Regions from separate parts of the Pseudomonas sp. PS02288 genome, predicted to be linked through region 2. Evidence: predicted binding sites of a transcription regulator. Region 2 holds the regulator's gene; the other holds the start of a gene.
The links. The regulator FliA, encoded in region 2, starts transcription of late flagellar genes. The targets are predictions, from matches to a motif close to CTAAAGTTTNNNNNNNNNNNGCCGNTAA.

Region 1 (15,102 bases), on a different contig from region 2:
GCCGCTTGGGGCGATATCTGGCGCGGTAATGACAACGCGCTGCTGTCGATCTTCCGCCACTTCGACAGCGCGTCGGTGCGCAAGGGGCTCATCGGCGACGTGCCGAAAACCCTCTGGCTGCTCGACTATCCGTTGTTCGAGCGGACCTATTACCAACTGGTGGTGAACTTCGACGTGTTCGGCAACGTCTCGCACCAGGCCCAGACACGCCTGTATTTCGACCTGATCCGCAATGGCGCCGAGGTGAACTTCCTCCGCCTGCTGCCGGCCGCGGCGCGGCAGGCCGAGCTGGACAGCTGGTACGAGAACAGCGGGCGGCTGAAGATGTGGCTGGATTACCAGGGCATCGATACGCACACGCCGAGCGTGCTGGGTTTGCCGGAAAAGGACGCCAAGCGCGCCTTCGGACTGGCGCTGGTGGAGCACTTCGCGGCGGTCAATGCGTATCCCGACCCGGTCAATCGCTGCCGCGACGGGCGCTGTTTCCGCCCGCAGGTGGCGCCGGTGCTGCAGCCGGTCGAACAAGCGCTGAGTCGCCTGGTCAGCCGTCCGGCGAGCGAACTCGAGGTGATCGACGAACTGCCCGAGGCGACCCTGCTGCGGGTCGAGCGGGGCGACGATGGAGGCGAGATCTACACGCTGCTGCGCAACCGCGCGCACAGCAACGTGGCCTTCCTGCTTGGTGAGTCGCTGCGCTACCAGCCCGGCCTCGACACCCTGACGCTGTATCCGGGCGTGCTGACCAGCTACCCGAACTTCATCTTCGACCTCCAGGCGAGCGAGGCCGACGCGTTCGTCGCCGCGCTGGAGCAGGTGCGCGACCCGGCGAGCTTCGAGTGGGTCGTGGAGCGTTGGGGCATCCGGCGCAGCCATCCGGACTTCTGGCACTACTTCCTCGATCTCTCGAACTACCTGCGCGAGACCGAGCCGGTGGAGGCGGGGATGCTCGACATGAACCGCTACCAGAACCTCTAGCAGGCATCGCGCGACCCTTCCGCCGGGCGGCGGCGACGAATTTTCTGCCCTCGAGTGCGGTCGACATCTTGAGAAAAGATGCAGGGCCGCGCCGGGCAGTGGCGGACTTTCCAGACTGCGGCGGGCGAAACAGGCGGTGTATGGCCGGACGCCGGGAAGGCGTCTCGCACGAGTGACGCAGTATGTTGATTTCGCTTCAGGCGCTCAGAGCGGTCGCGGCCTGGATGGTGGTTTGCCACCACGTGATGCAGGTGTTCTTCGACTTCAAGGCAGACAGCCCGATCGGGCAATTCTTCGTGCAGAAGGGCGCCATCGGCGTCGATATCTTCTTCGTCATCAGCGGCTTCGTGATCTACCTGTCAACGGCGGGCAAGGACATCCAGGCCGGGCGTTTCCTGCTCAATCGGATCATGCGCATCGTGCCGGCGTACTGGCTGTACAGCCTGCTGATGGCGGCGATCATTCTCTATGCCCAGCAAATGACCCCAGGGCAGACCTTCGAACTGCGTCACCTGATCCTTTCGCTGCTGTTCATTCCGGCGGAAAACCCCGGCGGCTACGGGCTGTACCCGACGCTGAACGTCGGCTGGACGCTGAACTACGAGATGTTCTTTTACCTGGTGTTCGCCCTGTCGCTGGTGGCGCCGCAACGCCTGCGCCCGCTGTTGATCGCGGTCACGCTGGCGCTGGTGAGCACCTTGCTGGCGCATCAGGACTGGCTGAGCAATTTCTACCGCAACAGCATCGTGTACGAGTTCCTCTTTGGCGTGGCCATCGGCATCGCCTATCGGCGTGGCTGGATCGGCCAGGGCAACAGGCTGCCGTTGCTCATCCTGGCGGTATCGATGGCACTGGTGCTGCACCTCGATGCCTCGTCGCGGCTGCTCAACTGGGGCGTTCCCAGCGCGTTCATCGTCGTCGCCTGCGTCGCGTTGGAACCTTGGTTCGCGCGGGTGAGGCCGCTGAAGATGCTCGGCGACTGTTCCTATTCGGTGTACTTGGTGCACGTCATCGTGCTGTCCACCGGCTGGTACCTGTACGAACGCTTCGGCTTCGACGAGTACTGGGTGATCGCCGCGTGCATGCCGGCGATCCTGCTGATTTCCTGGGCGAGTTACCAACTGATCGAGCGCCGGCTGTTTTTCCACACCCGGCGCTGGCTCGAACCGCAGGCGTCGCGGGCGGATGCCTGAATGCTTTCCCGACTAAAAAGCTAGGACTTTATCCGGGTGGCCGCTTTGGCGTAGACTGCGTGCATGTATCGCGAGGAACTGACATGAGCGCTATCACCATTACCGACGCCGCCCACGACTATCTGGCCGACCTGCTGGCCAAACAGAACACCACGGGTATCGGCATTCGCGTTTTCATCACCCAGCCGGGCACGCAATACGCGGAAACTTGCATCGCCTATTGCAAGCCGGGCGAAGAAAAACCCGAAGACACCGCGCTGGCGTTGAAGAGCTTCACCGCCTGGATCGACTCGGTGAGCGAAGCCTTCCTCGAAGACGCCGTGGTGGATTACGCCACCGACCGCATGGGCGGCCAGCTGACCATCAAGGCGCCGAACGCGAAAGTTCCGATGGTCAACGAGGACAGCCCGCTCAACGAGCGCATCAACTACTACCTGCAGACCGAGATCAACCCCGGCCTGGCGAGCCACGGCGGCCAGGTCACCCTGGTGGATATCGTTGACGAAGGCGTTGCCGTGCTGCAGTTCGGTGGCGGTTGCCAGGGCTGCGGGCAGGCCGACGTGACCCTCAAGGAGGGCATCGAGAAGACCCTGCTCGAACGCATCCCGCAGCTCAAGGGCGTGCGTGACGTTACCGATCATAGCGTTCGGGAAAACGCGTACTACTGATCGATCAACAGTGAAGAAAGCGGCCCTGGTGCCGCTTTTTTTATGTCTTCCCGCCGGGCGCCGCCGCACGAGGTGCCGGGCGTTTACGGCTTTTTTTTGGTGCATGGCTCGACTTCCGTCCGCGCTCGGGCGATAAACGTGTGGCGAAGAGCCGCGACGTTTCATCCCATTGTCGTGATTGAATTTTTTGAGCTGCGAGACGGCTGCCTATGTCCCTGATTCCCCTGCTCGTCTGCGACGACTCCAACATGGCGCGCAAGCAGTTGCTGCGCGCCCTGCCAGTGGACTGGGCGGTGTCCGTCACGCAGGCGACCAATGGCCGCGAAGGGCTGGAGGCGATTCGCCGCGGCGAGGGCGAGATCGTCCTGCTCGACCTGACCATGCCGGAAATGGATGGCTACGAAGTGCTCGCCGCGATGCGGGCCGAGGGCCTGTCCAGCCGCGTGATCGTGGTGTCCGGCGACGTTCAGGAGGAGGCGGTACGCCGCGTGATGGCGCTCGGTGCGCTGGCCTTCCTGCGCAAGCCGGCCGATCCGCAGGAGCTGGCCGATACGCTGAAACGCCTCGGCCTGCTGGGCGCGCCGGGGGTGCCTCCAGTCCCGGTGGCGAGCCTTGCCGAAACCACGGTCGGCTTTCGCGATGCCTTCCGCGAGACCGTCAACGTCGCCATGGGCCGTGCGGCGGCGTTGCTGGCGCGGGTGCTCAAGGTGTTCGTGCAGTTGCCGGTGCCCAACGTGAACATCCTCGAAGTCGGCGAACTGCACATGGCGCTGGCCGATGCGCAGCGTGGCGAGCGCCTGACCGCGGTCTGCCAGGGCTACATCGGCGAAGGCATCGCCGGCGAGGCGCTGCTGATCTTCCATGACTCCGAAGTGGCCGACATGGCGCGGCTGATGCGCTGGTCGTCGAGCGAGTACTCGGAGATGGAAATGCTGCTGGACCTCTCCAGCGTGCTGATTGGCGCCTGCCTCAGCGGCATCGCCGAACAGATCGACGTGGTGTTTTCCCAGAGTCATCCGCAGGTTCTCGGTGCCCATGCCGGCCTCGACGACCTCATCCAGGTCAACCAGCGTCGCTGGAAGAAGACCCTGGCGGTGGAGATCAGCTACAGCCTGGAAGGGCACGACATTCACTTCGACCTGCTGCTGCTGTTCACCGAGGATTCGGTGGAGCTGCTGTCGCGCAAACTCGCTCACGTGATGAACTGACCATGGCAGAGATCGATCTGGAAGAATTCCATTGGCTGGCGGCCATCGTGCAGGGTATCGATGTAGGCGTGGTGGTGCTGGACCGAGCCTACCGCGTGGAGGTGTGGAACACCTTCATGGAGAACCGTTCCGGGCTGCAGCCCAGCCAGGCCTATCACCGCTCCTTCTTCGAGCTGTTCCCGGAGGTCAACGAGGAGTGGTTCCGCATGAAGGCGGAGAGCGTGGCCACGCTGGGCACGCCGGGTTTCACGGTGTGGGAGCAGCGGCCGTACCTGGTGCGCTTCAAGAACTACCAGCCGATCACCGGTCGTGAAGACTTCATGTACCAGAACACCACGCTGTTGCCGTTGCGCTCGGTGAACAGCGAGATCGGCCACATCTGCCTGGTGATCTACGACGTCACCGACGTAGCGATCAACCGACGCCAGTTGCAGGCGGTCAACGCCAAGCTGGAAGGGCTGTCGCGCATCGACCGGCTCACCGGGCTGTTCAACCGCGACCACTGGGACGAGTGCCTGCGGCACGAGTTCGCCCGTACCCAGCGCTACGACACCCCGCTGTCACTGGTGATGATGGACATCGATCACTTCAAGGCGATCAACGACAGCTTCGGATACCTGGCGGGCGACCAGGTCATCCAGCGCCTGTCGGAGCTGCTTCGCGAGCACATTCGCGATGTCGACATCGCCGGGCGCTACAGCGGCGAGGAGTTCGTCGTGCTGCTGCCGGATACCGGCAAGGACGGCGGCCTGGTGTTCGCGGAACGCCTGCGTACCGCGGTGGAGAGGTTGCGGGTCGAGCATGACGGCCACGTCATTCCGTTCACCATCAGCCTGGGCGTGGCCCAGCCCACCGCGCTCTGCGTCGATCACCACATGCTCATCGAGTGGGCCGACCAGGCGCTGTACAGCGCGAAGAAGGGCGGGCGCAACCAGGTCTCGGTATACCTGTAGCGCCGCTCAGGCACAGTCGGCCTTGGATTCGGCGGCGCTCTGCAGATTTTCGAGAAACTTCATCAGCGCGACTTCCTCCACGCGCAGCCCTTTGCGCGGCCTCGGCTTCTTCAACTCGGCCAGCGTGCCGTCGCCGAAGGCATCGATCACTGCCGGATGGATGTAGCACTTGCGGCAGATGGCCGGGGTGTTGCCGAGCTGGCTTGCGACCGCCTTGACGATTTCCACCACCTGCTTTCGGGTGTCGACCTCGCCAACGAGCCGGGCGCTTTCGCAGAGGCGCTCCAGGGCGAGCGCGCTGCCGGCCCAGGTGCGGTAGTCCTTGGCGGTGAAATCTTCGCCGGCATGGGTCTGCAGGTAGGCGTTGATGTCGGAGGAGGTCACCACGTGGCGTTCGCCATCCTCGTCCAGGTACTGGAAGAGGTGCTGGCCGGGCAGCTCCAGGCAGCGTTTGACGATCCTCGCCAGGCGCGGGTGGCTGAGCTTGACGTTGTGCTCAATGCCGCTCTTGCCGCGGAAATGGAAACGAATGGCAGTGCCTTTGACGTCGACGTGGCGGTTGCGCAGCGTGGTCAGGCCGAACGACTTGTTCTCCTTGGCGTAACGGCTGTTGCCGACGCGGATCAGCGTCGAGTCCAGCAGCGAAACGACCGTGGCCATCACCTTGTCGCGGCCCATGCCCGGTTGCGCCAGGTGCTTTTCCAGGGTCGCGCGCAGCTTTGGCAGGGCGCGCCCGAATGCGAGCATGCGCTCGTACTTGTCTGCATCGCGAACCTCGCGCCAGCGCGGATGGTAGCGGTACTGCTTGCGTCCGCGCGCGTCGCGGCCGGTCGCCTGCAGGTGCCCGCTGGGGTTGGGACAGATCCAGACATCGGTATAGGCCGGTGGAATCGCCAGCTTGTTGATCCGGCTGATCTCGCTCTCGTCACGAATACGCTCACCGTCGACATCGATGTAGACGAACTTGCCGCGCAGCTTGCGCCGGCTGATGCCGGGCTGCGTATCGTCGACATAGCTGAGGTCGGGCGGCAGCGTCGAGCAGAGCGGGGTGCCGGTGTCCCCGGACTCGTCCGGCGGCACCGGCAGTCGTCCTTCGGCCAGCGGCGGGATTGCCCCGGATTCCAGTCGCATACGTACTCCTTGAAGCGAACGCGCTGCGAGGCAGCGAAGTGTCTGGCTGGCGCTGGCGACTCAGGCGCCGTGGCCGCGGTACAGCTCGCCTTCCTTCTCGGCGCTGTTGCGCAGCAGCAGTTCGATGGCCATGGCCATCTCGTCGATGGCTTCGCGGTAGAGCGCGGGATTGTCCTGGGTTTCCGCCTGGTCGGCGTGTTTGCGGGCGGTGTTGAGGTGCTGAATGATTTCGGAATGGTCGCCGAGCATCGTCTGGTTCCTCCGGTGAGTATCTGCGTTGCCTAGAAACAGTGACCCGGTCGGAAAGGCGGCGGTTCAGCCCACCGGTCAGCGCGCCCGCGGGCGGTCGCTTGCCATGGACCAGCGTGTGCGTTCGCAGCGCGGGCAGGGACCGCCCTGTCCGTAGTCCAGAGACTGGACGAAGCCGCAGCGGCAGCAGGCATGGAGGCCGTTCTGATGGGCGGTCTCGACGACCACCCGCTCGCTGGGCGGAAGCACGGATAGCCCGTGGCGCGTTTCATCGCTGTCGAAGAAGTACAGACTCACGTCGCCGTTCACCTCGAGGATGCCCAGGCGCACCTGGCCCAGGTGCTCGACGCCTTGCTGGCGCAGCTCCATTAAGAATTCGTCGTCGGAGATGTTGGTGGCCTCCAGCGTCGGCAGGTCGTACTGGCCATCGCGGATGATCACCATCGGCTTGCCCTCCATCCAGGCGCCGAAGCGCGGGCTGCGCTCCATCGCGTAGGTGGTGGCCCGATATAGCACCAGCAAGGTGATGAAGACCATCACGATCGGCAGCAGGGGAACATCGTCGTAGAAGGACACATCGCCCGCCGCCGAGCCCAGGGTGAGGATCACCACCACCTCGAACAGCGACAGCTGGCGCACGCCGCGGCGCCCCGAGATCTTCAGGAAGGCGAACACCGCGAGGTAGGCGAAGCTGGCGCGCAGCGCGACCTCGCCGAGGAACAGCACAGGGAATTCGTCCAGCAGCATGCGTTTGAGGTCGAACGCTTCCATTGCTTCTACCTGGCTTCAGCAGTGTTTGAGGTCCACTTGGAAGGGCATCGACCAGGGATACAGCGCATGCCCGTCCTTGCTCAGCTCCAGCCGCGCCTGTTCGATCAGCCCTGCGAAACGGATCGGCTCGCTGTACTGCGAGCGCGCCAGGTGGGCGATGGAGTAGAGGGCTAGGCCGGACTCGTCGCTCACCTTCAGGGAGAAGCTGGCGTCCTCGCGGTCGGCGACGGTCGTGCAGTGGAGCGGGAGGAAGGCCTGATCGATGATGCGTCGGGCTTCGTCGAGGGTGAGGTGCGTGGTACTCATGGTGATCCTCCCGCCGGTGGCTGAGGGATAGACCGGAGCAGCGCTCCCGGAGTTCGTCGTGGGGCCCGCGGCACGCTTTCGGTGCGCAGATACAAAAAGGCCCGGCGATTGCCGGGCCTTTCGGTTTACTCGGGCATGCTCCACGGGGAAAGCCTGAAGCCTTCCTGGCTCAGCTCCTGCCGCGCCTGCTGGAGAATTTCCGCCAGCTGCTGCGGATCGCAGTAGGTGGTGCGGGAAATCTTCGAGCGACCGAGGACCCGGGTGCAGGTCCTGTCGACGACGCTCAGGCTCAATTCACCACTGCCTTCTAGCGGAGCCCAGGCTACGCATTCGAACGGTTGGAAAGCGCGGCCGGCGATCAAAAGTGCTTCGTTGACACGGAGCGGGGCGTTCATGGGGGCGGTCTCTTAAAAGTGCCTAAATGGAGGGGCCTGGTACGGTCACTTGCAGCAGGCTCGGTCATGTCATTGATGTCGGTGTTAAGCCGGAAGTCACGGGATGTCGACAATCGAAAAATAAATGTCGCGTGTAGGGATTTCTTGCGGGGTTCCTATTCGGTTCGGCGGGTGAATGGGTTGTTTGGATGAATCACTTCAAGGTCGGTTTCCAGCGCCTGGATCAGTCGGTCGATCTCCTCGTGGGTGAGCTTGGTGTTGCAGCGGATTCCAGTGACGGTCAGCAAGGGGGCAGCGGTCAGTGGGTCCAGCACCCGGACCAGAAGGCTGTCCGGCGTCTCGAAGGAAACCTCCAGACCCAGCGGTCTGAAGTGGCGCCGCATCAGTTCCAGCGCCTGGGTCAGGGTGAGCCTGTTCAACCATGGGGTCCTACTTGCAACGCAGAGATGCGAACCCGGCATGGGTTCGAATGGACAAGGCGAAACTAGCACCACGCCAGCGACGGCTCCTTGACCCGCGGCAGCTGAATTCCGCCGTGGCGTGAATCCGATGAACGTACGAAGAGCCGCACGACCCTGCGCTGTCCACCGTGGGTACCCACGTGATGGAGAAGAAGATGCACACGATCAGATTCCCGCTACTCGTCCTGGCCACCATCATTCCCCTCGTCAGTCACGCGGGCGCCGGTTTGAGCCTGGAAGACCAGCGTCGCCAGAGCGGCGAGCAGATGGAAAACAACCGCCAGCAGGTAGGCGACAACATCAACCAGATCCGAACCCGGGCCGATCAGGCGGCGCCGGGCGGGGCCAACTCCGCCAGCGGCATGTCGACTAACGGCAATTCGGTGAACAGCGGCAACGGCACCCCCGCGACCACCGGCCAGCAGCGCTCCACCACCGAGCCCGGCACGCCCACCACCGGCCAGCAGCGTTCGACCTTTGCGCCTGGTACGCCCACCACGGGCCAGGAGCGTTCCACGGTCGCGCCGGGTACGCCAACCACTACGAGCCCGGGCAACACCGACGGCACGCTCAACCAGAATGGCGCGAACCCGAGCAATTCCAGCGGCGCGGGCACCAGCGGTACCGGCAGCAATAACGGTGGAGCACCCATCGGCGGAAGCGGCGGTAACTCCGGCTCCGGCTCAGGCTTCGGTTCGGGTTCAGGCGCCGGCGGTTCCGGGGGCTCGGGTGGAGCCGGAGCAGGCGGCGCTGGCGGCGGTAGCTGAAACGCTCACTGGCGTGGATAGACGATCACGGCCGCGCGCAGCTTGCGCCGGCCGAACCGACTCATCTTGTCGAACTCGGCGTGGCTGACCGGCACGTGCTGGCAGTCCATCTGCCGGCGATGGATGCTGTGGTCCACATCCGGGTCGTGCAGGTACACGAAGTCCTCGTCGCTGTCGGTGACGATCACCCAGTGCGGCGCCTTGGAGCGCGTCAGCCGATAGCTGCTGATCAGCACCAGCGGTTGCCCGCCAGCGGCGAGTGCGGCCGGAATGTCCAGCGGCCCACGTTTTAGCGACTGCACGTCGCTTTTCTCCAGCTCGGCACAGAAGTCTTCATGCACCACGCGCATCACCGCGCGTTTCTCCTCGCTGCGCACGCCGTCGAGGAACAGCGGCCCGCTGACGCTCACCATCAGGCTGACGTGAAACCCGCGGCGCCAGGCGGCCAGCGCGAGGCCATGGGGGCCACAGCCGCCATGCCCCGCGGTCATGTAGATGGTGGTCGCCTCGCGCCACAGGCGCAGTTCCTCGCGACGGGTCATGCGGAAGTCGCGATCCAGAGCTGCCATGGCCATCAGTAGAGATGCCGGGCCACAGGTGAAGTCGGTGGTCTGCCGATAGTAGGGCGAGCGCTTGTGCCGACCCTGGCTGAGTTGGCGAATGCGTTTCTCATAACGCAGCGCTTCGGTATGGTCCTCGTAGTAGTCGCTGAGGCGGGCGAAGGGCAGGTAGCCGTTGCGTTCGTAGAGGGCGATGGCGGCGCCGTTGTCCGGGCGGACCTCCAGGCGCAGGAAGGCGCAGTCGTTTTCCAGCGCGGCCTGTTCCGCGGCCTCCAGAAGCCGCTGGCCGAGGCCGCGGCCGCGCGCCTGCGGATCGCTGGCGATGGAGTACAGGCGCGCCAGCGAGGTGCCCTGGTGGAACAGCACCAGCGCGTAGCCGAGGAGGCGCCCGTCTTCCTCGGCGAGCGTCAGACGGGCGTTGGCGCGCGTGATCATCCAGTGGAAATTCCGCCGCGAGAGGCGGTCGTGGTCGAAGCAGCGGTTTTCCAGTGCCACCAGGGCGGCGATGTCTTCGGCCGTGGCGAGGCGTAGGGCGGCTTTCATCGATAAGGAGTTTCCAGAACGGGCGAACGCGATGTTTGTCTCGCATGTCCTAGCACAGACAGGCGGGGGCGCCTTTTGCTCCCGGCATATGAGCGGGAGCGATCGTGAGCAGACTCGTCATTGTGGTCGAGCGCAAGGAGGACTGGACCTCCTACTATCCAAGCGAAGATGTCATCAGTGTCCAGGAGTACCTGGAACAACCCAACGACGATGCCAGCGGCAAACGGGTTCAGGTGATCAACCTGTGCCGCAACTACAAGTACCTCGGCCACGGCTACTACTGCTCGCTGCTGGCCGAGGCGCGCGGGCACCGGGTGATCCCCAGCGTGCGCACCATCAGCGAGCTGGCGCGCAAGGCGCTTTACAGCCTGGCGCTGGAATACCTCGACAAGTCCCTCGACAGGGCGCTGGCTGACCACCCGTTCGGCAGCACCGACGGCTTCACCCTCACGCTGTATTTCGGCCGTACCGAGATCGAACCGCTGCAGGACCTGGCGCGCCAGCTGTTCGAGGCGTTTCCCTGTCCGCTGTTGCTGGTGGAATTCCGCCGCAACGACAGTTGGCACATCACCGGGATCAAGCCCGGTAGCCTGCACAAACTGCGCGACGACCAGGAGGACCACTTCGCCAACGTCCTCGACGCCTTCAACCGCAAGATCTGGCGACGCCCACGTTCACGCCGGCTGGTGCGCTTCGACCTGGCCATCCTGCAGGACCCGGACGAAGCCTTCCCGCCGTCCAATCGCAAGGCGCTGAAGAACTTCATCCGCGTCGGCAAGCGCCTCGGCATCGAGGTGGACCTGATCGAGAAGAAGGACTTCTCCCGCCTGGCCGAGTACGACGCGCTGTTCATCCGCGAAACCACCAACGTCAGCGACCACACCTACCGCTTCGCCAAACGCGCCGAAAGCGAGGGGCTGGTGGTGCTCGACGATCCCGCGTCCATCCTGCGCTGCACCAACAAGGTGTACCTCACGGACCTGCTGCGCGCCCACAAGCTGGGCATGCCGGCCACGGAAATACTCTACAAGGACCGCCCGCACGAACTGGACAACCTGGGCGAGCGGCTGGGATTCCCGCTGGTGCTGAAGATCCCCGACGGCAGTTTTTCCCGTGGGGTGATCAAGGTCGAGGATCAGCAGGCGTTGCTCAAGGTGACGGCTGAGCTGTTCGAGCGCTCGGTGCTGCTGCTGGCACAGGAGTTCTTCTACACCGAGTACGACTGGCGCATCGGCATGCTCAATCACAAGCCGATCTTCGCCTGCAAATACTTCATGTCCAAGGGCCACTGGCAGATCTACGACCACCGCCCGGACGCCCAGGAGGTCAGTGGCGACTTCCAGACGCTGCCGGTGGAAGAGGTGCCGCGCGAGGTGCTGGAGCTGGCCACCACCACCGCCAACCTGATCGGCGACGGGCTCTACGGGGTGGACCTGAAGCAGGCGGGCGACAAGGTGGTGGTTATCGAGGTCAACGACAACCCGAACATCGACGCCGGCATCGAGGACGTGCACCTGCAGGACGAGCTCTATGCCGCGGTGTTGCTGGAATTCGTGCGCCGTCTGGAGCTCAAGCGCAAGGGCCAACCCTGGTCGGAAAACCAGGAGGGTGTGATCTAGCGCGTCGCCGTGAACGCGATGGCGCGCTCACGGCAGCGGACCGGCGTCGGCGCCGGTCAGACGCGGAACTGGCCGAGCAGCCGTCCCAGTTGGTCGGCGAGCTGACCGAGGTTCTTGCTCGCGCTGCTGGTCTCTTCGGCGGACAGTGCGCTGGTGTGCGCCAGGCTCGCGGCTTCGGTGACGTTGCGGTTGATGTCCTCCACCACATGCGATTGCTGCAGCGTGGCACTGGCGATGGAGGCGTTGGCGCCGGCGAGGTTGCGCATCGACTGGGCGATCAGTTGCAGGCTCTCGCTGGCCTGGCTGGCCTGGTCGACGGTCAGTTGCGAGGCCTCGCTGCTTTCGTGGATGACCTTCACCGCGGCGCCGGAGTTGGTTTGCAGGCGCTCGATCATGCCCTGAATTTCCGCCGTCGATTGCTGCGTGCGCTGGGCCAGCAGGCGCACCTCGTCGGCCACCACGGCGAAACCGCGGCCCTGCTCGCCGGCACGGGCCGCCTCGATGGCGGCGTTAAGCGCGAGGAGGTTGGTCTGCTCGGCGATGGCCCGGATCACCTCCAGCACCTTGCCGATCTGCGAGCTTTCCTGCGCCAGCGCCTGGATCACTTGCACGGCCTGGCCGATGGTGCCGGACAGCTGGTCGATCTGGCGCAGGCTGTTGTCGATGTTCTGCTGGCCCTGGTTGGCCTGGTCCTCGGCGTTGCGCACTTCGTTGGCCGCTTCCTCGGCGCTTTTCGCCACGTCCTGCACGCCATAGGTGACTTCGTTGATCGCGGTGGCGACCAGTTCCATCTGCTGCGACTGCTGCTGGCTGGTCTGGTAGCCCTGGTTGGCGACGCCGTCCAGCGAGCGCGCGGCTTCGTCCAGCGAGCGCGAGGCGGCGAGCGATTCGCCGATGACCTGGCGCAGCTTGAGGGTAAAGGCGTTGAAGTGCCTGGACATCTGCGCCAGCTCGTCGTTGCCCTGGGTGTCGAGGCTGCGCGTGAGGTCCGCCTCGCCGCTGGCGATGTTGGCCATGGCGCCGACCGCGGCGTTCAGCGGCACGACGATGCTGCGTGCGATCAGCATCACCAGCAGGGTCATCACCACGGCGATGCCCAGGCCGATCAGCGATGCGTGCAGCGCCTGGCCGTAGAACTGCGCCTGCATGTCGTCGATGTAGATGCCGGTGCCGAGCACCCAGCCCCAGGGCTCGAACAGCTGGATATAGGACACCTTGGGTAGCGGGTCGGCGCTACCGGCCTTCGGCCAGCGGTAGTCCACCATGCCGCCGCCCTGTTTGCGCGCGAGGGCGACCATTTCGTTGAACAGCTCCTTGCCGTCCGGGTCCTTGATCGTCGAGAGGTCCTGGCCTTCGAGCTTCTGGTTGACCGGATGCATGATCATCTTCGGCCCGAGGTCGTTGATCCAGAAGTACTCGGTCTTGTCGTAGCGCAGGCTGCGGATCATTGCGGCGGCCTGCGTCTGGGCTTGCTCGCGGGTCAGGGTGCCTGCAACCTCCTGGTCATGGAAGTTCTGCAGGATGGCGCTGGCGCTCTGCACCAGATGACGGGTCTTCTCGACCTTCCCCTCGTAAAGGTCGTTGTGTATCTGTTGCAGCATGAACACGCCGAGCGCCACCAGCATGGCGACAGCAACCGCGAGAATCAGCATCAGCCGGCGGCTGATGGGCAAACTTCGGAGACTGCGCATGGTGAAGCCCTCGATATTGTTGTTATTGCTCTAGCGTGGGAACTGTAGCGGTTCCACGACTGTCCGAAACCCGGTTTGCCAGCCTTTAGCCAGCTTCTGATAGCATTTCGGCAAAACGCGGGCAAACCTGAGCGTGGGGCGTTTATGTCGCACCCCTGCGCACCGAGCCGTATGCGTTTTTAAACCTGGGAACTGGGGGAATGATGGATCTTTGGAGCGCCTTTCAGGCACTGGTTCTGGGTATTGTCGAAGGGCTGACCGAATTCCTGCCGATCTCCAGCACGGGCCACCTGATCGTGGTCGGTGACCTGCTGGAGTTCAACGGCGACCGATCCACCGCGTTCAAGATCATCATCCAGCTGGGCGCGATCCTGGCGGTGATGTGGGAGTTCCGCAGCCGCATCATCGACGTGGTGGTCGGTCTGCCGACGCAACGTCGCGCGCAACGTTTCACGTTGAACCTGCTGATCGCCTTCATTCCGGCGGTGATCCTCGGCCTGCTGTTCGCCGACCTCATCGAACACTGGCTGTTCAACCCGATTACCGTCGCTACCGCGCTGATCATGGGGGGGGTGGTGATGATCTGGGCCGAGCGGCGCGTGCATACGATTCGCGCCGAAACGGTCGACGACATGGACTGGAAGCTGGCCCTGAAGGTCGGTTTTGCCCAGTGCCTGGCGCTCATTCCGGGCACCTCGCGCTCCGGCTCGACGATCATCGGCGGGCTGCTGTTCGGCCTCTCGCGCAAGGCGGCTGCGGAATTCTCGTTCTTCCTGGCGATGCCGACGATGGTCGCGGCGACAGTCTATTCGCTCTTCAAGTACCGCGAGATCCTCCACCTCAGCGATCTTCCGGTGTTCGCCATCGGCTTCATTTCCACCTTCGTCGTGGCGATGATCACCGTGCGCGCGCTGCTCAAGTTCATCGCCAACCACAGCTACGCGGTGTTCGGCTGGTACCGGATCGCCTTCGGCTTGGTGATTCTGGCGACCTGGCAGTTCGGCTGGATCGACTGGAGCACGGCCCAGGGCTGAGGCGATTCGCAGGGACGCGAGCGATGGAACTGCGCGGCACCTTGAAAAGCTGGAACGACGAGAAGGGCTTCGGCTTCATCGTTCCGCAGGCGGGCGGGTCCCAGGTCTTCGTGCATGTCTCGGCGATGCGCGGCGAGCGTCGCCCACGGCCCGGCGACACCGTGCTTTATACGATGTCCAGCGAGCCCGGCGAACGTCCGCGCGCCGGCCATGCACGGTTGCCGGGGCTGTCGCTGGACGATCCGGCGATCCGCCAGAAACCACGCGACACCGCCAGGCCCGCCACCCGCCACAGCGCCTCCCCGGCACGCACGACGGGCAGGCCACTCCATCTGCCGCTGAAACTGATGCTCTTCGCGCTGCTGTGCCTTTTGCCGGCAGGCGGCGTCGCCCTGTTGGCCTGGCGCGGGAGCTTCTGGCCGGCGACCGCCTATCTGCTGCTCAGTGTGCTCGCCTTTCTGCTCTACGGGATCGACAAGCGCCGCGCGCTGTCCGGCGGCCGGCGCACGCCGGAAAACACCCTTCACCTGATCGAGCTGCTGGGCGGCTGGCCGGGCGCGTTGATCGCCCAGCAGGTG
Region 2 (15,102 bases):
TCCTCGACGCTTACCGTGCCGACCTTTTCTCCGATGCCGTTGCCGCTAACGATGTTCATCGGAATCGAAAGGCTTTCCGCCTGGGCGTTGAATACGCAGCCGCCGACGAGTGCGGCGATCATCCAGTTCTTCATGAAGTGGCTCCTCGCAACCTGCGGCGCGCGTCGTTGCCCGCCGACAGTGTTCTGACTCCCCGCCGTCAGCGCGGTTCTCCGTAGCGCCCACCAGCGGCTCGCACCAGCCGCAAACCGTTGATCCTCATTGTGTTCTCCAAGTTGGCCGGGCTCTTGCACTGGCATTGGCGCACGCCCACTGGCGTCAAAAGATTGTTTGGATCGGGCTAGGAGAATCGGGTGGAACGCACTCAGCTGTTCAACAACATGCGAATGAATGCGATCGGCGCCGGCCGTGGCAACCTAGGGGTGCCGCTGCTGGTACTGGTGATGCTCGGCATGATGATTCTGCCGGTGCCTGCCTTCCTGCTGGATGTGTTCTTCACCTTCAACATCGCCCTGTCGATCGTCGTTCTGCTGGTCAGCGTGTACGCGTTGCGACCGCTGGATTTCGCGGTATTCCCAACCATCCTGCTGGTCTCCACGCTGCTGCGCCTGGCGCTGAACGTGGCCTCCAGCCGCGTGGTGCTGCTCCACGGGCAGGACGGCCATGCCGCCGCCGGCAAGGTGATCCAGGCCTTCGGCGACGTGGTGGTCGGCGGCAACTACGTGGTCGGCGTGGTCGTGTTCGCGATCCTGATGATCATCAACTTCGTCGTGGTCACCAAGGGTGCCGGGCGTATTTCCGAAGTGAGCGCGCGCTTCACCCTCGACGCCATGCCGGGCAAACAGATGGCCATCGACGCCGATCTCAACGCCGGCATCATCGATCAGGCGCAAGCCAAGCTGCGTCGCCAGGAAGTGAGCCAGGAGGCCGACTTCTACGGTTCGATGGACGGTGCCAGTAAGTTCGTGCGTGGTGACGCCATCGCCGGTCTGCTGATCCTGTTCATCAACCTGATCGGCGGCATGGGCATCGGCATCCTCCAGCACGATCTGTCGTTCGGCGACGCCGGTCGCATCTACGCGCTGCTAACCATCGGTGACGGTCTGGTCGCGCAGATTCCGTCGCTGCTGCTGTCGACCGCCGCCGCGATCATGGTGACCCGCGTGTCCAGCTCCGAGGACATGGGTCAGCAGGTCAACCGGCAGATGTTCACCTCGCCCAAGGCGCTGGCCGTATCGGCGCTGATCATGGTCGCCATGGGTCTGGTTCCCGGCATGCCGCACGTTCCGTTCATAGGCCTGGGCCTGATCGCCGCCGGCGGCGCCTACATGATCTGGAACAAGGCCAACAAGGCCAAAGAAGCCGAGGTCCAGGAAACCGCCCGCCAGCAGGAGCTGATCCCCGCCCAGCGCGCGCAGGAAACCAAGGAGCTCGGCTGGGACGACGTCACCCCGGTGGACATGGTCGGTCTGGAAGTGGGTTATCGGCTGATTCCGCTGGTCGACCGCAACCAGGGTGGCCAGCTGCTGGCGCGGATCAAGGGGGTACGCAAGAAGCTCTCCCAGGAGATGGGCTTCCTCATGCCGTCCGTGCACATCCGCGACAACCTCGACCTGCTGCCCAACGCCTACCGCCTGACCCTGATGGGCGTCAGCGTCGCCGAGGCGGAGATCTATCCCGATCGCGAACTGGCGATCAACCCTGGCCAGGTATTCGGCAGCCTCAACGGCATCGCCGCCAAAGATCCGGCGTTCGGCCTGGAGGCGGTCTGGATCGACCCCAGCCAGCGCGACCAGGCGCAATCGCTTGGCTACACCGTGGTCGACGCCAGCACCGTGGTCGCCACGCACCTCAATCAGGTGCTGAACAAGCATGCCCACGAGCTGCTCGGTCACGAAGAAGTCCAGCAACTGCTGCAACTGCTGGCGAAGAGCTCGCCGAAGCTGGCCGAAGAGCTGGTGCCGGGGATGATCTCGCTGTCCACGCTGCTCAAGGTGCTGCAGGCGCTGCTTAACGAACAGGTTCCGGTACGCGACATCCGCACCATCGCCGAAGCCATCGCTAACGTCGCTGCGAAGAGTCAAGATCCCGCCGCCATGGTTGCAGCGGTCCGCGTCGCGCTGGCCCGCTCAATCGTGCAAACCGTTGTGGGACTAGAGCCGGAGATGCCTGTTATCACGCTCGACCCAAGGTTGGAACAGATATTGCTGAATAGTCTTCACAAGGCCGGTCAGGGCTCCGAGGATGGCATCCTCCTCGAACCTGGCATGGCCGAGAAGCTGCAGCGTTCCCTGGTGGAAGCGGCGCAGCGTCAGGAGATGATGGGCAAGCCGGCGATCCTGCTGGTGGCCGGTCCGATCCGGGCGATGCTCTCGCGGTTTGCTCGACTGGCCGTGCCGAACATGCACGTACTGGCCTACCAGGAAATCCCGGACAACAAGCAGGTCACCATCGTCGCCACCGTGGGACAAAATTGAGGTTAACAGGCCATGCAAGTGAAACGCTTCTTCGCCGCCGACATGCGTCAAGCCATGAAGCTGGTTCGTGATGAGCTCGGGGCCGATGCCGCGATCATCGCCAACCGCCGGGTTGCCGGCGGCGTGGAGCTGACTGCCGCGCTCGACTACCAGATGCCGTCCGAGCCGGTTCGCCAGCCGAACGCCGAGCTTGAGGCCGAGCTGCGCAAGACCCAGGCGAAGATCGCGTCGGCCCACGCCGAACTGGCCGTGCGCGCCGCTGGCGAAGTGGTCAAGGACCGCCAGCTGTTCGCCAACGAGCCGCTGGTTGCCCCGGAGCTGCCGACCTCGAAGGTCACCGCGCGTCCGCAGGCCCCGGTACAGCCGGCCGCCGTCACCGCCGCTCCGGCCGGCGATTCGCGCGCGCTGGATGCCATGCGCCACGAACTCAATGGCCTGCGTGAACTGATCGAAGTGCAGCTCGGCTCGTTCGCTTGGACCCAGATGCAGAGTCAGCGTCCGCAGCAGGCCAACCTCTGGCGTCGCCTGCAACGCCTCGGCCTGCCGGCGGAAATCGCCCGCGCGCTGCTGGACAAGGTCGGCCAGGTGCAGGAGCCGCGTCAGGCCTGGCGCATGGTTCTCGCCTACCTGGCCCACGCGATCAAGACTCCGGCCCAGGAACCGCTGGAAGAGGGCGGCGTGATCGCCCTGGTCGGCCCGGCCGGCATGGGCAAGACCACCACCCTGGCGAAGATGGCGGCGCGCTACGTGCTCAAGTACGGCGCCCAGCATGTGGCGCTGGTGAGCATGGACAGCTACCGCATCGGTGCCCAGGAGCAGCTCAAGACCCTCGGCCGCATCCTCAACGTCTCGGTGACCCAGGTCGATCCGGGCAGCTCGCTGACCCAGGCCATCGCCCCGCTGGCGAAGAAGCGCGTGATCCTGATCGACACCGCCGGCCTGCCGAACAACGATCCGGCCCTGCGCATGCAGCTCGAAGCACTCGCCAGCCGCGGCCTGAAGTCGAAGAACTACCTCGTCATGGCGGCCACCAGCCAGAGCCAGGTGCTCAAGGCCGCGTATCATAGCTACAAGCGTTGCGGCCTGGTCGGTTGTGTGCTGACCAAGCTGGACGAGGCGGCCAGCCTCGGCGAAGTGCTCGGGCTGGCAATCAGCCAGCGTCTGCCGGTAGCCTATCTGGCCGATGGCCCGCGAATCCCGGATGATCTGCACGTTCCGCGCAGCCATCAGCTGGTGAGCCGCGCCGTCGCCCTGCAAGCCCCGGAAGAACCCAGTGAAGATGCAATGGCCGACATGTTCGCCGGCCTCTACAACAACTCGGCGCGTCGCGTCGGCTAATTGACCGTCGAGAGACAGTTGCCTGCTCAGTCGCAGACAAGGTGTAAGAGAAATGGCTAGTTTGCATCCAGTTCAAGTGATCGCGGTGACCGGTGGGAAGGGCGGCGTTGGCAAGACCAACGTGTCCGTCAACCTGTCGCTGGCCCTGGCCGACCTCGGCCGGCGGGTGATGCTGCTCGACGCCGACCTGGGTCTGGCCAACGTCGACGTGCTCCTCGGTCTTTCGCCCAAGCGCACCCTGGCCGATGTCATCGACGGCCAGTGCGACCTGCGCGACGTCCTGCTGCAAGGCCCTGGCGGCGTGCGCATCGTGCCCGCCGCTTCCGGCACCCAGAGCATGGTGCAGCTGACGCCGATGCAGCACGCCGGCCTGATCCAGGCGTTCAGCGACATCAGCGACAACATCGACGTGCTGGTCATCGACACCGCGGCCGGCATCGGCGACGGCGTGGTCAGCTTCGTCCGTGCCGCCCAGGAAGTGCTGGTGGTGGTCTGCGACGAGCCGACCTCGATCACCGACGCCTACGCGCTGATCAAGCTGCTCAACCGCGACTACGGCATGAACCGTTTCCGGGTGCTGGCGAATATGGCGCACAGCCCCCAGGAAGGTCGCAATCTGTTTGCTAAGCTCACCAAGGTCACCGACCGCTTCCTCGACGTCGCCCTGCAGTACGTGGGTGCCGTGCCTTACGACGAGTCGGTGCGCAAAGCCGTACAGAAGCAGCGCGCTGTCTATGAAGCTTTTCCGCGCTCCAAGTGTGCGCTGGCGTTCAAGGCGATCGCGCAGAAAGTCGACACCTGGCCATTGCCGGCCAACCCGCGCGGTCACCTCGAGTTTTTCGTCGAGCGTCTGGTTAAACCGACTACCGCAGACTCACCCGTATGACAGCCGCCAGTGGACTTCGTATGTACAGCAAATCGCAGGCGAAGGACTCGCAAACTCAGCTCATCGAGCGTTATGCACCGTTGGTCAAGCGGATCGCCTACCACCTGTTGGCCCGGCTTCCGGCCAGCGTGCAGGTGGAGGACCTGATGCAGGCCGGAATGATCGGCCTGCTCGAGGCTGCCAAGAAGTACGACTCGGGCAAGGGCGCCAGTTTCGAGACTTACGCCGGAATCCGTATCCGTGGGGCGATGCTCGACGAGGTGCGCAAGGGCGACTGGGCTCCGCGTTCCGTGCATCGCAACAGCCGCATGGTCAGCGACGCCATCCGCGCCGTCGAGGCGAGAACGGGCAGAGACGCTAAAGATCAAGAGGTTGCGGCCGAACTTAAATTGAGTCTTGAAGAGTACTACGGCATCCTGAGCGACACTCAGGGCAGCCGACTGTTCAGCTTCGACGACCTCCTGCAGGAAGGCGAGCACGGTTCGGGCCTGCACGAGGACGGTAGCTTCACCCATTACGAACCCGCTCGCGATCTGGAGGATGACCGCTTCCAGGGGGCCTTGGCCGACGCCATCGCCAATCTTCCGGAACGCGAGCGGCTGGTTCTTTCGCTGTACTACGACGAAGAACTGAATCTGAAGGAAATCGGCGAGGTGCTGGGGGTCAGCGAGTCGCGCGTCAGCCAGTTGCACAGCCAGTGTGCCGCGCGTTTGCGGGCACGTCTGGTTGAATGGCGCGCGCACTGAGGCAGCCGGTTTCACGCTTGCGAGGCGCGCGCTGCGAGGCGGCGTTTGGGATTGTACGGAGGTCGACTTGGACAAGAACATGAAAATCCTCATCGTGGACGACTTCTCCACGATGAGACGGATCATCAAGAACCTCCTGCGTGACCTGGGGTTCACCAATACCGCGGAGGCCGACGACGGCACCACGGCATTACCGATGCTGCACAGCGGCAGCTTCGACTTCCTGGTCACCGACTGGAACATGCCCAACATGTCCGGGATCGATCTGCTGCGTGCGGTGCGCGCCGATGATCGACTCAAGCACCTTCCCGTGCTCATGGTGACTGCTGAAGCCAAGCGCGATCAGATCATCGAGGCGGCCCAGGCCGGCGTGAACGGGTATGTGGTCAAACCCTTCACGGCCCAGGTACTGAAAGAGAAGATCGAAAAGATCTTCGAGCGGGTCAACGGCTGATGTTCGCCTCGAGGGCGCTATGGATCACGACAACATCTCTATGGGCGATGACTTCGAGTCGACCCTGAAGTCCCATGCCCGTCAGCTGACCGAAAGCCTCGAAAAAGGCAACTTCGCTGATGTGGTGCAAATCATCCATCAACTGAATCAGGTCCGCGATCGCGGTCTGTACCAGGAAGTCGGCAAGCTCACCCGCGAGCTACACAATGCCATCGTCAACTTCCAGCTCGATCCCCGTGTTCCGCACGCGCAGGAAGTGTCGCAGATCTCCGATGCCACCGAGCGTCTCTCCTACGTGGTGACGATGACCGAGCGTGCGGCCAACCGCACGATGGATCTGGTGGAAGAGTGCGCGCCGGTGGTCAACGGCATGGCCGACGAGGCCCAGAGCCTGAGCGTCGAATGGCAGCGCTTCATGCGCCGCGAAATCGGGGCTGACGCCTTTCGCGAGCTGGCCAAGCGTGTCGAGCTGTTCCTCGCGCGCAGCGAGCGGGACGGCGCCAAGCTCTCCGGCCACCTGAACGACATTCTTCTGGCGCAGGATTACCAGGACCTCACCGGTCAGGTGATCAAGCGTGTCACCACCCTGGTCACCGAAGTCGAGAGCAATCTGCTCAAGCTGATGCTCATGGCCAGCCAGGTCGATCGTTTCGCCGGCATCAAGCACGACCACGAAGGGCTGCGTGCCGAGCAAGAAAAACAACAAAAAGAGTCCTCCCGGGGTGAAGGTCCGCAGATTCATGCCGATAAGCGTGATGACGTCGTATCCGGTCAGGACGATGTCGACGATCTGCTATCCAGTCTTGGATTCTAGGACCCGTCGACGTTTTGGTTACGGCCACGACCTAGGCGTTTTCGCAGGGCAAGGAAGGAGGAGAGAAGTTGGTTGCTCCAGATGAACGACGAGTGACGCCGGCCTGCGAAAAACGCGCCCCGTCCCTGCGGCTCAACGCGGTTCGCGACGAAACGTCAACAGATCCTATGGGAAGGTGGAAATGAGCTTCGACGCCGATGAAGAGATTCTCCAGGACTTCCTGGTAGAGGCCGGCGAGATTCTCGAGCAGCTGTCGGAGCAGTTGGTGGAGCTGGAAAGCCGCCCTGACGACATGAACCTGCTGAATGCGATCTTTCGCGGTTTTCACACCGTCAAGGGCGGCGCGGGTTTCCTGCAGCTGAACGAGCTGGTGGAGTGCTGCCATATCGCCGAGAACGTCTTCGACATCCTGCGCAAGGGCGAACGCCGCGTGGATGCCGAGCTGATGGATGTGGTGCTGCAGGCGCTCGATGCGGTGAACGCGATGTTCGCCGAAGTGCGCGAGCGAACCGCGCCGACGCCGGCGCCGCGCGAACTCCTCGCCGCGCTTTCTCGTCTGGCCGCCCCGGCTTCTGCCGCAGCGCCGGCCGAAGCGCCTCCTGAAGAGCCCGCCGCCGAAGTCGAGCCCGTGGTTCAGGCCGAGGCGTCGGCTGCAGAGCCTTCGGGCGACATCACCGACAGCGAGTTCGAGCAGCTGCTCAGCGCGATCGGCGAACCCGCCCAGGCTCCGGTCGCCAGCGCCAGCGATGAAATTACCGACGACGAGTTCGAAGCCCTGCTCGACCAGCTACACGGCGACAAGCCGGTTTCCGCCGTTGCGCCCGCCGCACCGAGCGCGCCCGTAGCATCCGCTGCCGCCCCATCGGGCGACGACATCAGCGACGATGAATTCGAAGCCCTGCTGGATCAGTTGCACGGCAAGGGCAAGTTCGTGCCTCCCGTCGATGCCGCACCCGCTGCGCCTGCGCCAGAGGCCGCGCCCGCCGGCGCGAGCGACAACATCAGCGACGACGAATTCGAAGCGCTTCTCGACCAGTTGCACGGCAAGGGCAAGTTCGTTCCGCCCGTGGAGGCCGCCCCCGTAGCGGCTGCGCCGGCGAAGCCCGCGCCGCCGCCCGCGGCGGCCCCTGCCGCCAAACCGGTTGAAAAGCCCGCCGAGAAGCCCGCGCCCAAGCCCGCCGCGGCGGCAGCTCCCGCTCCGGCCACGGCGCACCCGGACAAGGCCGGCCCGGTCAGCGAGGCGGAAACCACCGTGCGCGTGGACACCGCGCGGCTCGACGAAATCATGAACATGGTCGGCGAACTTGTGCTGGTGCGTAACCGCCTGGTGCGCCTGGGTCTCAACAGCGGCGACGAAGCCATGTCCAAGGCCGTCTCCAACCTGGATGTAGTCACCGCCGACCTGCAGACCTCGGTGATGAAGACGCGCATGCAGCCGATCAAGAAGGTCTTCGGACGCTTCCCCCGGCTGGTTCGCGATCTCGCCCGCAACCTGAAGAAAGAGATCAACCTGGAACTGGTCGGTGAAGAGACCGACCTCGACAAGAACCTGGTCGAGGCGCTGGCCGATCCGCTGGTCCACCTGGTGCGCAACGCCGTCGACCACGGCATCGAGACCCCGGAAGAGCGCGAGGCTGCCGGCAAGCCGCGCACCGGCCGAGTGGTGTTGTCGGCTGAACAGGAAGGCGACCACATCCTGCTGATGATCACCGACGACGGCAAAGGCATGGACGCCAACGTCCTGCGCGCCAAGGCCGTCGAGAAAGGCCTGCTGGACAAGGACGTTTCCGAGCGGCTCACCGAGCTCGAGTGCTACAACCTGATCTTCGCCCCCGGTTTCTCGACCAAGACCGAGATTTCCGACGTCTCCGGCCGCGGTGTCGGCATGGACGTGGTGAAGACCAAGATTTCCCAGCTCAACGGCACGGTCAACGTCTTCTCCACCAAGGGCCAGGGTTCGAAGATCGTCATCAAGGTGCCGTTGACGCTGGCGATCATGCCGACGCTGATGGTCATGCTGGCGAACCAGGCCTTCGCCTTCCCGCTGGTCAACGTCAACGAAATCTTCCATCTCGACCTGTCGCGCACCAACGTGGTCGACGGTCAGGAAGTGGTGATCGTCCGCGACAAGGCGCTGCCGCTTTTCTACCTCAAGCGCTGGCTGGTGCCGCGCGCCGCCCAGGACGAGCAGGTCGAGGGGCACGTGGTAATCCTGTCGGTGGGTACTCAGCGGATCGGCTTCGTCGTCGATCAGCTGGTCGGCCAGGAAGAAGTGGTGATCAAGCCACTGGGCAAGATGCTTCAGGGAACGCCCGGCATGGCCGGTGCGACCATCACGGGTGACGGACGTATCGCCTTGATCCTCGACGTGCCGAGCATGCTCAAGCGTTACGCGCGGCGCATCTGATTTCGGGGCGGGTCACGGCCCGTTCCATGAGGAGTTGTTATGGCTGTAAAAGTCCTGGTGGTGGACGATTCCGGTTTCTTCCGCAGGAGGGTGACGGAAATCCTCTCGGCGGACCCGAACATTCAGGTGGTCGGCACTGCGACGAACGGCCGTGAGGCGATCGACCAGGCGCTGGCGCTGAAGCCGGACGTGATCACTATGGATTACGAGATGCCGATGATGGATGGCATCACGGCGGTGCGGACGATCATGCAGCGCTGCCCGACGCCCGTTCTGATGTTCTCCTCGCTGACCCACGAAGGCGCACGGGTTACGCTGGATGCGCTTGACGCCGGTGCCGTGGATTACCTGCCGAAGAACTTCGAGGACATCTCGCGCAACCCCGAGAAGATCCGCCAGATGCTCTGCGAGAAGATCCACACCATCTCGCGCAGCAACCGTCGGCTGGGCAGTTTCGCCCAGGCGCCGGTGCATTCCCACGCACCCGGCTCCACGACGTCCGCGCATCCTCATCCCGCACCGGCGCCTGCTCGTCCGTCCGCTGCGCCAGCGCACTCTGCGCCCGCCGCGCCGAGCGCGAGCAGCCCGACGCCCAAGCGGCGCTCCTACAAGCTGGTGGCCATCGGTACCTCCACCGGCGGGCCGGTCGCGCTGCAGCGGGTCCTGACCCAGCTTCCCGCCAACTTCCCCGCGCCGATCGTGCTCATTCAGCACATGCCGGCGGCCTTCACCAAGGCCTTCGCCGAGCGTCTCGACAAGCTCTGCCGGATATCCGTCAAGGAAGCGGCGGATGGCGACCTGCTGCGCCCCGGCCTGGCGCTGCTGGCACCGGGCGGCAAGCAGATGATGGTCGACGGCCGTGGCGCGGTGAAAATCCTGCCGGGCGACGAGCGCCTCAACTACAAGCCGTGCGTCGACATCACCTTCGGTTCGGCCGCGCGCTCGTACAACGACAAGGTGCTGGCCGTGGTCCTGACCGGCATGGGCGCCGACGGTCGCGAAGGCGCGCGAATGCTCAAGCAGGCCGGCAGTCAGGTGTGGGCGCAGGACGAAGCCAGCTGCGTGATCTACGGCATGCCGATGGCGATCGTCAAAGCCAACCTGGCCGACGCCGTCTATGGCCTCGACGACATCGGCAGGCATCTGGCCGAGGCCGTCATCTGATGGATGCACTGAGTCTCATCGGGATCGTCCTGGCGCTGGTGGCCATCGTCGGTGGCAACTACATCGAGGGCGGGCACATCGGTGCGCTGCTCAACGGCCCGGCCGCGCTGATCGTCGTGGGCGGCACGCTGGGCGCTTCCTTCCTGCAGACCCCGATGAGTGTGCTCAAACGGGCGCTGGTGGTGTCGCGCTGGATCATTTTCCCGCCCAGCATCGACCTGTTCGGCGGCGTCGATCGTGTGGTCGGCTGGAGCATGACGGCGCGCAAGGAGGGGCTGCTGGGGCTCGAACCGATCGCCGATGCCGAGCCCGATCCCTATGCGCGCAAGGGCTTGCAGCTACTGGTCGACGGCGCCGAGCCGGAGGCGATCCGCGGCATTCTCGAGGTCGACATGCTGACCCAGGAAGACCGCGACATCCAGGCGGCGAAAGTCTTCGAGAGCGCCGGCGGCTATGCGCCCACCATCGGCATCATCGGCGCGGTGATGGGCCTGATCCACGTCATGGGCAACCTGGCGGACCCCGCGCAGCTCGGCAGCGGGATCGCCGTGGCGTTCGTCGCCACCATCTATGGGGTGAGCTTCGCCAACCTGCTGCTCCTGCCGATAAGCAACAAGCTGCGCTCGGTTGCGATGCGCCAGTCGCGCTACCGCGAGCTGATCCTTGAGGGCATCCTTTCCATCGCCGAAGGCGAAAACCCGCGCTCCATCGAACTGAAGCTGCAAGGCTTCATGGATTGACCCATGGCACGCCGCCGTCGCCCCGAAGAACACGCGAATCATGAGCGTTGGCTGGTTTCCTATGCCGACTTCATCACGCTGCTGTTCGCTTTTTTCGTGGTGATGTACTCGATCTCCTCGATCAACGAGGGCAAGTACAAGGTGCTCTCGGACAGCATGGTCGGCGCGTTCAATCAGCCGGACCGCTCCATCAAGGCGATTCCGATCGGCGACGAACGCCCGCGCACCACCGAACCCGATCGCTCGCTGATCGACGATATCGAAGGCAGCGACTCATCGTCAGTGCGCGGGCCTGCCGATCCCCTGGAAACCATCGCCAACGATGTTCGCGACGCCTTTGGCGACCTGATGAAGACCGAGCAGCTGACCGTGCGGGGCAACGAGTTGTGGGTCGAGATCACCCTCAATTCGAGCCTGCTGTTTCCGAGCGGCGATGCGATCCCCAACGACGCCGCCTTCTCCATCATCGAGAAGGTGGCGAAGATCCTGGCGCCCTACGAAAACCCCGTGCATGTCGAAGGTTTCACCGACAACCTGCCGATTCGTACCGCGCAGTTCCCCACCAACTGGGAGCTGTCGGCGGCGCGCGCCGCCAGCATCGTGCGGATGATGGCGATGGAGGGCGTGGCGCCCGGGCGGATGGCGGCGGTGGGATACGGCGAGTTCCAGCCGGTCGCGGACAACGCCACTGCGGATGGCCGTGCGCGCAATCGTCGGGTGGTTCTGGTGGTGTCGCGCAACCTCGATGTGCGCCGTAGCGTCAGTGGTTCCGGCAGCGGCAAGGCGCAACCGGATGCGGCGCTCAAGCGGGCTGGCACGCAACCTGCTAATACTCAGGACGCGCGGGCTTCCATTGGTGAAGCCGTCAATCCTTCGTCGCCGCCACCGGGCGGTGCCAATCTCGGCGCGGTGCAAGCCGCGCCGGGAGGAAATCAGCCATGAGAGTTTGGGCAGTAGCCAATCAGAAAGGAGGGGTCGGCAAGACCACCTCATCCATCGCCCTGGCGGGCCTGCTGGCCGACGCCGGCAAGCGTGTGGTCGTCGTTGACCTCGATCCGCACGGCTCGATGACCAGCTACTTCGGGCATGATCCGGACACGCTGGATCGCAGCAATTTTGACCTGTTCCTGCATCAGGGCACGGTCCCGCAGGGATTGCCGCGCGAACTGCTGCTGGAGACCAGCCACGAGCGCATTTCCCTGCTGCCCTCGAGCACCGCACTGGCGACCCTGGAGCGGCAATCTCCAAGCAAGGGCGGTTTGGGCCTCGTGATCGCCAAATCATTGGCGCAGCTTTTTCAGGATTTCGACCACGCGATCATCGACAGCCCGCCGTTGCTCGGCGTGTTGATGGTCAATGCCCTGGCCGCGAGCCAGCAGCTGATCATTCCGGTGCAGACCGAATTCCTCGCCGTAAAAGGCCTGGAACGGATGGTGAATACGCTGGCGATGATCAACCGTTCGCGTAAGCAGGCGTTGCCTTACACCATCGTGCCGACGCTGTTCGATCGCAGGACGCAGGCGTCGATGTCGACGCTGCGCACGCTGCGCCATGCCTATCCCGAGCAGTTGTGGCACGCCTACATTCCGGTCGATACGCGCCTGCGCGATGCCAGTCGCGCGGGGCTCACGCCGTCGCAGTTCGACCCCAAGAGTCGTGGCGTCATCGCCTATCGCGCCTTGCTCAAGCATCTGCTCGAGCATCAGGCGGCGGCGCAGGTTGCCTGATATGCCAGGGTTTATTCATCGTCGCGGCTCAAGTAGGCGGGCAGGGCGGCCGATAGGCTTTACTGACTATTCCCATTCCTCCGGATTCTTTTCATGAGTCGTTCGGCTGCCACGTCAACACGCTCCCAACTGGCTCTCCAGTCCTACCTGGATGGTCTGTTGCAGGAAGCCACGCTCGAGTTGGAGCCTGGGACGGCGCCGGAAAGCAGCGTCGCCATCGACGAATTCCAGGCGGCCGTGCTCGAGGAGCAGGTCCGCGATGCGCGCCAGCCGGCGCCCGCAGTGGCTCCGGCCCGCGCACCTGCGCCGATTGCGCGTCTGGACTTCGCCGAGCCTCGGCCGTTGGTGCTGCCGACCGTCGAGCTGCTCCCGCCGGCAGCGGTCGTGGAGGCGCCGCCGGTGATCGAGACGCCGGTGATCGAACCGGTGATCGTGGTCGAGCCGGTGGTCGATCTGCAGCTAGAGCAGCGTGCCGAGCGTGTACCGGCGCCGCTGAATTTCGACGAGCGTCCCGATTGGGCAGAGGAGCCCTTCGAGTGCCTGCTGTTCGACGTTGCCGGGCTAACCCTGGCGGTGCCGCTGGTTTGCCTGGGCTCGATCTACCCGCTCGTGGATCAGGAGTTGACGCCGCTGTTCGGGCAACCGGAATGGTTCCTCGGCATCCTGCCTTCGCAGGCCGGCAACCTGAAGGTGCTGGACACCGCGCGTTGGGTGATGCCCGACCGTTATCGCGACGATTTTCGCCGGGGCCTGCAGTATGTGATTTCGGTGCAGGGGTATGAGTGGGGCCTGGCGGTGCATCAGGTGAGTCGCTCGATACGCCTGGACCCGAGCGAGATAAAATGGCGCAGCCAGCGCATCCAGCGTCCCTGGCTGGCCGGCACGGTGATCGAGCACATGTGCGCCTTGCTGGACGTATCGGCCCTTGCCGAACTCATCGCCAGCGGTGCGGTGAAGCGCATGAACAACGGGCAGTTGCATTGATTCCACGGCTCGCGCAGATTGGCGCGAGCGACAACGACAACGGCGGGAAGCAACCCGCGCATACCGCGCCTGCGGTGATTGAAGAGGCTGGGATATGAAGAAGACATCTGCGCAAGGCTCCGAAGATCCCATTCTGCAGTGGGTGACCTTCCGCCTGGATAACGAAACCTACGGCATCAACGTGATGCAGGTGCAGGAAGTGCTGCGCTATACCGAGATCGCTCCGGTCCCGGGCGCGCCCAGCTATGTGCTCGGGATCATCAACCTGCGCGGCAACGTGGTCACCGTGATCGACACGCGCCAGCGTTTCGGCCTGGATTCGGCCTCCATCACCGATAACAGCCGCATCGTCATCATCGAAGCGGACAAGCAGGTCGTGGGCATCCTCGTCGACAGCGTCGCCGAAGTGGTCTACCTGCGTCAGTCGGAAATCGAGACCGCGCCCAACGTCGGTAACGACGAGTCGGCCAAGTTCATCCAGGGCGTCTGCAACAAGAACGGCGAACTGCTGATCCTGGTCGAGCTGGACAAGATGATGTCCGAGGAAGAGTGGTCGGAGCTCGAGAGCATCTGATGCTGGAAGCCGCGCTGGTCTTTCTCGCCCTGGTCTGCGTCGGGCTGGGTTATGTCTGCTGGTGGCTGGCCCAGGGCCAGCGCCAACAGGCGCGGCAGCAGGCCGAGCGCGATAATGCGCGCGACCAGCGCATCAAGGAACTGAACAAGCGTCTGGATGCCTACCTCACCGGCAGCATCCGCATGGGCGAGGAGCTGCACGAGCTCCGCCGCACCGTCGCCCCGTTGCCCGACAAGCTCACCCAGATCGAACAACGCGATCCCTCCAGCCTTTCCTTCACCCAGGCGGCGCGGCTGGTCGGGCTGGGTGCGAGCGTCGATGACCTGACCCAGTCCTGCGGGCTGTCGAAAGCCGAAGCGGAACTGGTCGCCAAGCTCCATCAGTCGCAACGCAAGGGCTGAGCCACACCGTTCGTCTCTCTCCCCGGAACCCATCCGCACGCTTTCCCTCCTACATTTACGCGGCTCATGCTCACGGCGTTCATTTGCGCGCGTTTCTTTCGCTGAGGGTTCTCGTCCGAGAACCTCGGAGGCCGCCATGTTGTGCATATTCCTGCTGATGCTGCTGACGACCGGTTACGTGCAGGCGCAAGAGGCGCCCGAGCGCATCGCCGGTGCTATGACCGTGAACGTGGGGCAGGCCAAGCGTCTTTTCGACCTAGGTGCTGTGTTCATCGACGTGCGTCCGGTCAGCGAGTGGAGCTGGGGGCATGTGCATGGCGCCGTGCACCTCGACCTCTCCGAGCGTTTCGCCGGTCTTGCACGCCCCGAATGGCCGCGCGAGGTCCCGCT

Region 1: a site for FliA is predicted at 13,595-13,622, ahead of QMX85_RS16115 (methyl-accepting chemotaxis protein). Genes of this name have one in related genera too.

The regions. Positions count from the first base shown of each region.
Region 1 is NZ_JASCPA010000042.1:3,620-18,721, reverse strand. Features, by position in the region: gene QMX85_RS16185 (fatty acid cis/trans isomerase) at 1-975, shown strand, start outside; gene QMX85_RS16180 (acyltransferase) at 1,158-2,168, shown strand; gene nfuA (Fe-S biogenesis protein NfuA) at 2,252-2,836, shown strand; gene QMX85_RS16170 (response regulator) at 3,046-4,044, shown strand; gene QMX85_RS16165 (diguanylate cyclase) at 4,047-4,997, shown strand; gene QMX85_RS16160 (DNA topoisomerase IB) at 5,004-6,128, opposite strand; gene QMX85_RS16155 (hypothetical protein) at 6,189-6,377, opposite strand; gene QMX85_RS16150 (DUF421 domain-containing protein) at 6,456-7,148, opposite strand; gene QMX85_RS16145 (DUF1652 domain-containing protein) at 7,164-7,454, opposite strand; gene QMX85_RS16140 (hypothetical protein) at 7,580-7,849, opposite strand; gene QMX85_RS16135 (DUF1652 domain-containing protein) at 8,005-8,268, opposite strand; gene QMX85_RS16130 (hypothetical protein) at 8,454-9,077, shown strand; gene QMX85_RS16125 (GNAT family N-acetyltransferase/peptidase C39 family protein) at 9,083-10,180, opposite strand; gene QMX85_RS16120 (RimK family protein) at 10,285-11,799, shown strand; gene QMX85_RS16115 (methyl-accepting chemotaxis protein) at 11,856-13,490, opposite strand; gene QMX85_RS16110 (undecaprenyl-diphosphate phosphatase) at 13,694-14,524, shown strand; gene QMX85_RS16105 (DUF1294 domain-containing protein) at 14,548-15,102, shown strand, end outside.
Region 2 is NZ_JASCPA010000001.1:152,381-167,482, forward strand. Features, by position in the region: gene sodC (superoxide dismutase [Cu-Zn] SodC) at 1-134, opposite strand, end outside; gene flhA (flagellar biosynthesis protein FlhA) at 354-2,477, shown strand; gene flhF (flagellar biosynthesis protein FlhF) at 2,490-3,815, shown strand; gene fleN (flagellar synthesis regulator FleN) at 3,868-4,701, shown strand; gene fliA (RNA polymerase sigma factor FliA) at 4,698-5,447, shown strand; gene QMX85_RS00720 (chemotaxis response regulator CheY) at 5,527-5,901, shown strand; gene QMX85_RS00725 (protein phosphatase CheZ) at 5,921-6,715, shown strand; gene QMX85_RS00730 (chemotaxis protein CheA) at 6,897-9,122, shown strand; gene QMX85_RS00735 (chemotaxis response regulator protein-glutamate methylesterase) at 9,162-10,286, shown strand; gene QMX85_RS00740 (flagellar motor protein) at 10,286-11,026, shown strand; gene motD (flagellar motor protein MotD) at 11,030-11,968, shown strand; gene QMX85_RS00750 (ParA family protein) at 11,965-12,753, shown strand; gene QMX85_RS00755 (CheW domain-containing protein) at 12,847-13,737, shown strand; gene QMX85_RS00760 (chemotaxis protein CheW) at 13,832-14,311, shown strand; gene QMX85_RS00765 (DUF2802 domain-containing protein) at 14,311-14,712, shown strand; gene QMX85_RS00770 (rhodanese-like domain-containing protein) at 14,849-15,102, shown strand, end outside.